2 regions of the Paenibacillus sp. P4_A9 genome follow, and region 1 is predicted to be linked to the other one. Evidence: riboswitches for the same ligand, from Rfam matches in the RefSeq annotation. Region 1 holds a riboswitch; the other holds the start of a gene.
The links. A riboswitch is a leader RNA that binds a small molecule or an ion and turns the genes downstream of it on or off. The one in region 1 is predicted to bind cyclic di-AMP.
Positions count from the first base shown of each region.

Region 2: it holds a riboswitch for cyclic di-AMP, as region 1 does, so the genes downstream of both, AC1DVJ_RS08770 (ABC transporter ATP-binding protein) here and AC1DVJ_RS18815 (CAP domain-containing protein) in region 1, are expected to answer to the same signal.

Region 1 covers NZ_JBFUHL010000031.1:9,453-12,592, forward strand. The annotation lists gene AC1DVJ_RS18810 (DUF2569 family protein) at 15-350, opposite strand; gene AC1DVJ_RS18815 (CAP domain-containing protein) at 574-1,224, opposite strand; cyclic di-AMP (ydaO/yuaA leader) riboswitch at 1,230-1,363, opposite strand; gene AC1DVJ_RS18820 (DUF4184 family protein) at 1,439-2,227, opposite strand; gene AC1DVJ_RS18825 (hypothetical protein) at 2,233-2,748, opposite strand; gene AC1DVJ_RS18830 (DUF4362 domain-containing protein) at 2,796-3,140, opposite strand, start outside.
Region 2 covers NZ_JBFUHL010000008.1:24,619-27,758, forward strand. The annotation lists gene AC1DVJ_RS08765 (ABC transporter permease subunit) at 1-655, opposite strand, end outside; gene AC1DVJ_RS08770 (ABC transporter ATP-binding protein) at 661-1,545, opposite strand; cyclic di-AMP (ydaO/yuaA leader) riboswitch at 1,661-1,825, opposite strand; gene AC1DVJ_RS08775 (helix-turn-helix domain-containing protein) at 1,971-2,816, opposite strand; gene AC1DVJ_RS08780 (beta-galactosidase) at 2,958-3,140, shown strand, end outside.

The DNA of each region.
Region 1 (3,140 bases):
ATCAACTTAGATTCCTAGTTTACAAATGTTACTTTAACTCGTTTTGCTCTTAAAAAATACAAAATCCATAAGAAACTCGCTAATCCAATAAAAATGGATACGTAATATGAATTTGGTATTAAATGATTCCGGAATATAACGTCTCCAAGAGCTACAAATCTTATTAAAATACAAAATGCTTCAAAGCTAATAATCATCTTTGGCGTGTACTTCTGCTTGTATACGAATAACAATAGAATTAACCCTGAAAAAAGTAATTTTATTATTGTTCCAATAGAAATGATGACTTGTAACCAACTTCCTTCAATTACACTACTAGAAAATTGCCTAATTACTGTAATGGATCCCATGCCATACAATGCTGTACTTATTATCAAAATAATTACATAAACAAGTTACCATCCACCTATTGGTTTAGGGTAGTTCTCTTTCAGTAAATCAGACATCATGACATCTCCAAGTTCAAATTATATGATTTCTCACTATTTTCTATAATTCAATTTATTACAACCATATCCCTGCGTGTTTAGGAACAAAAAAACAGCCTCCCAATAGAAGGCTGCCGCGAAGTCGTTAGTTACTTATAAATTCCTGTACCCACTCACCATTATAATAAGCAACGCCAATTTGAGTGAAATTAGGGCTTAAAATATTTTGACGATGACCCGCGCTGTTCATCCATGCTGTCATGACGGCTTCAGGTGTTTGTTGACCCTTGGCGATGTTTTCACCAGCGTAGGAATAACGAATACCGTATGAGCTCATCATATTAAAAGGCGAACCGTATGTTGGCGATGTATGATCAAAATAACCGTTGTTGTACATATCCTTCGCTTTATCCAGAGCCATCGCGGTAAGCGCGCTATTACTAGTTAAAGGCTTCAGTCCAGCCTTAGTTCGTTCTTGGTTAACTATGTTTACCACTTGGCTAGCAAAAGTAGATTGCGTTGGCGCTGGCGTAACCGGTGGTTTGGCAGCAACATTTGTGCCCGTGCTTCCAGGAATATTGAGCTTCATTCCCGACCAAATTACGTTCGGATTAGCAACTTGAGGGTTTGCCTTGATAAGCGAAGATAGACTAACGCCATACTTCTTCGAGATCAACCACATGGTATCATTGCCTGCTACCGTATGAGTCCCTGTTGCAGCAAATGCCGCGTTCGCCCCTATAAGGACGCTCAATCCTAGTGCACCTGTAACGACAAGCTTTTTGTAACGATTCATACTAAACATCTCCTTTTTGCGGCCTGCGAGGTTAGCTGTCGGATTCGGATCAAAGAGTAATCACCCGGCCGCGGATAGCGGCTTCACCCCAAAGATTGGGTCCCCCGTGCTTCAAAAAAAGCTTCGGCCTTCTAAGTTTTTTGATCCAATATGGATCTAACCGATTGTAACATGTGAAATCTTCGAAAACATGGCTCAAAATTTTCCATTTGATTTATGTAAGCGGAAACAATCTTCGCATAACTACCCGCTTTCGAAAAATTAAACTTGATACAATGAGCCCAAGAATGAATCCCGATATGGGAGACACAACCAATATTCCTAAAAGATTTGAACTTGATGTTAAAACCACCTTGGTGATTACCACGACAATTGTTACTAAAATAACAACTAACCAATACATGATCTTACTCTTCAAACCTACTCTTTTGAAAGATCTTTTTGTATAAGGGCTTTTGATTATTAAAAATAGGAGTAGAAGCATCTGTACCAAGATACCAAGGGTTGAAAGTAGGTGTTGTAGTAACTTGTACAATGGTACTGAAACATATAAATGCTGTAAAACAGTAAAATTCCTAACAAAATAACCTGATTGATGTGTGAACGAATCGACAAATACATGACTATAGAATCCAATTACTACGGACAGTAAGAAAACGATCCAATTCTTCCTATTTCGTAGGTCAAAGTGTTTAATCGAGCAATAAGCAATGACATCGATATGTAAAAACGAAGGTAAATGAACGGTAATCACCTTCATAATGATCTGTAGTAAGATTACCATGACAATACATATAGGAATTGCTTGTAGCAATAACCCCTTAAATGTGTGTCCGATTGTTTGATAGGGCTCAAGAGCAATAAAATACTCAAAATCAGGTGACATACTCCCAAGAATAAGACCCAATAAACTAAAATATCGGGGTTTAATAAATTTTATCGGAAAAGAATACAACGGATGAGCAAATGTAAATGGCAAAAAATCACCCCCTGTACAAACCATTCAAATTAATTAGTACTTTTTTCTAGTTCATTTGGTATCCTATTCATTTTAGTCATCTGATCAGTACGTAAATAAATGTTTGAATCTACACTTATAAACCAAATATAATTCTTCAATAATATTTCCCTATTATTTAATGTGTCTGTGTATCCACCAAGTAGATTGAACTTTTCGACATCAAACACCACAAACTTTCTAGTTAACATTCTTGTAGTTATTATTCTAACGGAATTTCGGCTTTTATTAAGATAATATCCAGAACCTAATTGATTAGTTGAAACCCATTGATCTTGCAAAGTATTCGTAGAAATAAATACATCAATATCTTCAACTCGAGTTATCCACTTGTTGCGTTTGATTTCAACTATTTTAACATCTGAAAATCGCAATTTTAATGCCGCAATAGAAGTGAATATAGATTTCTCTTGACTAATCCCAATAATTACAGCTCTCTCAAATATACAAGTAATAAAAATTATTAAAATGAATATTACGAGTATAGCTATCCCCTTTCTCATCATGCACTCCGTTACTTCCTCTCCACATTTCATGAGAAAAACTCTGACATCTATCCACCGCTACCTGGTACCACGAAGTTAAAATATTGCCCAATCGAAGCATCTTTACAGCCATCCAACTTATAAGAAACACCTCTATCTACTTTCTCTGAAATAATACGTGTACATTCTGTTTTCAAATGTTGGTTGCTACCAAATGTGTCATCTGAATCATCATAGGTGAATGAGATCTTATCCTTTTTATATACAAAATCATAATATACGGGATCACCCTCAATGGTCATTTGCATGATCCGAATCTGACTCTCAACGTGCCCCTCCACGTTTTTCAAGAATTGATTGAAACGATCAAGATTAATGATTCTGCCATGGATATTAATGACGTCTCCTTTTGC
Region 2 (3,140 bases), on a different contig from region 1:
GCGAGAAATAACGCTTAGCTCCCTCCCCATCTACGGCAACGACCATTCCGATAACGAAAAAGGCAAACACCGTACCAAGACTGACTGATAAGACGGCTTTTATTTTAGAAAACACGACTGAAATGATGAACCCTATGGCTAGAAACATGAGCTGGATAAACAGTAATGTGAGTGAAATTAATAGAAATATGTTCACATCGAAATCAACCGTTTTCACTTGAAGCGCCATCATATAGGCTGCAGCGATATAGATCACACACGTGATTAAAAGGGAAACAACGGCCGCTAATAGCTTGGAAGTCAATATTTTAGTACGCGTTACGGGCTTCGTAAGAAGAAAGTCTGCTGTTTTCTCACGAACTTCCTTGGAGAGTATAGACGTTCCCAAAACCATTGCTTGAATGGCTCCGCAAAGCGTAATGTACATAAAGATATACATATAGAACCCAAGCAGGGTACCAAAGGTCTCGATTTCAATACCAAGCGCTTTCCTGACCCCTTCCGGATACCCTTCTAATATAGAAGAAAATTCAGCAAAATCCTTAGAGACAGAAGGAAAAAGAGATAGGAATAAGACGATGACAGCAATTAAGGAGCACGTCCACGTGATCGTGGATTTCCGATAAGCTCTCAATTCATGAAGGAAAATATTCATCCCTTTTAAGCCTCCTTCTCGTAGTAGTGCATAAAGATCTCCTCTAAATCAGGCTCTTCGATCCACAGATTCTCAATGTCAATTTCAGCAACTTTCCTCATCACTTGATTGATATTCCCTTTAAATAAGAAGCTGGTTGTACGGCCTTGGACATCAATGTCATTGACCCCGGTCATCTTGAAAAAAGTAGGGTCGAGTGCTTGTGCAGTATCGATTTTAAATCTTTTGAAATTGTTTTCTTTCAACGTGCTGATCTTCTCAACCGTCATAATCTTACCTTCCTTAATAATCGCAACGCGATCACACAGTCTCTGCACTTCACTCAATATATGAGAGGAAAAAAGAATCGTAGCTCCCCTTTTATTCTGTTGTTCGAGTAATTCGAAAAACTTCTGCTGCATGAGCGGATCTAGTCCACTTGTCGGTTCATCCAGGATAATGAGCTTAGGATCATGTAACAGGCCTTGAACGATGCCCACTTTCTTTTTATTTCCTAAAGATAAATCATCAATTTTTTTCGTAACATCCAGATCCATTATTTCTGCCAGTTCTTTTATTCTTTTGGTACAATCCTTCTTGTAAAAGCTTGCTGAATACTTGAGTAGGTCAATGACCTTCATGTTGTCATAATAAAAGACCTCGGAAGGTAAATAGCCGATGTCTTTCTTAATTTCAGGCGCAAATTGGATGCAGTCTTTCCCGAAAATTTTGGCACTGCCGCTTGTTGGAAAAATCAGTGACAGCAGCGTTCGAATCGTGGTTGATTTCCCTGCGCCATTCGGTCCAATAAAACCAAAAATCTCTCCTTCTTCGATCGAAAAACTAACATCTGTAATGCCTCGTGAATTCCCATAGGTTTTGGTCAAATTATTAATTTCAATGGCATGCATGGTATAGCCTCCTTATGAATTTCCTGTGATTTATTGGGTTTAAAGCATGCAAAAAGAAGCCCTAAGCATAGAGAATCTCTACGCTCGGGCTTCTTCACAGAAGAAGGCGAGTGTGCGGTTCTCTCTCAATGCACTACGAGGTTAGCTGTCGGATTCGGACTTGAGAGCGTCCTACCTAATGCTTGCGAGCATCAGGATTCACCCCATGAAGCCATGTGTTGCTTGTGCGGCTTCGATTGGTTCCCCCGTTTCCCTACTGGGAATTAAGTGGTATATTTTAGAAAAAAACAACTTGTCGTAATGAATCTTACGCCGATCTTGGTAGAATGTAAAACTTAGATTCGCCTTTAATTATTGCTTATTTGACTTTGGCAACTCATGAAAGCGTATTCATTCAGAGGTGGCGTTGATTATCCCCTACTTTGCTACATTTTAGTGCTCATTGCATTATACAACCGCCGGTATTCCTGCGGAGTCTGTCCGGTGTGCTCCCGAAAGCGCGCGATGAAGTAACTACTCTGCGAAAATCCTGTATTCTCTGCCACTTGCTTGATCGTACATTCTGTCGACATGAGCAGTTGCTTCGCTACGACAAGACGACATTCAAACAGCCATTCCATCGGCGGCCGCCCCATCACTTCGTGGAACATTCGACTAAAATAATACGTGCTGAAGCCTGCCTGCTCGGCCATCTGCAGTAGCGTCAGTGACTCCGTACAATGAGCCCGGATATATTCCGCAACCTCTCTCATCCGCGCACGCTTATCCAGCATGGTCGCTGTTCCAAGTGTCTCCGCACTCACGGCAAGATCAGCAAGCAGTTCATAGAGCTTTACGGCCAATTGCACCTCGTTCTGATCATAAGGAGAAGCCAGTTCCAGTAAGCCTCCGGACAGTTGTTTGAGCTTGGGCACATCGCTGTAGGTAAACAACCATACGGATGAAGTTCCTTGACCGTTCAATAACCTGCTTAGCCCCTCGCCCGCAAGATGGACCCAGAATACCTCCCATGGCTCCTTCGGATCTGTTCGATATTCCTGCTCGAGACCAGGTCCGTAATAAAAGCCCTGTCCTGCTTCCAAGCAGATTTCCCTTCCGTTCGCTTTCACATAGCCTTTTCCACTTAAAACGATATGCAAATTGGCTTGCTGCAGCTGTCCCTTAGAACGCCACTCCTGATGATCGGGAAAATCGGCATATTGGCCAATCATATCTGGAAAAACTGTGTAGTACTTGTACATCGGTTCAGGTAACACATAATGAATTCTCATGGACCCTCCAAAACGCAAAAATCTGATATATCGAACAAAATGATGTTATATACATAATATTATAAAGAAATATAATGAGTACATAAAGAACTTTTCATAGCAATAAATTACTATATAACAAGAAATGAGGATGTTTCTATCGTGGATAAAACCATTCCAGGCGAACAATTTGATCTAGGTGTGTGCTACTACCCCGAGCAGTGGCCGGAGCACATGTGGGACGATGATTACAGACGAATGCGAGAACTGGGCTTTACCATTGTGCGGGTGGGTGAGTTTGCATGGAACTTTTTTGAACCAGAAGAAGGCGTATATGCGTTTGAT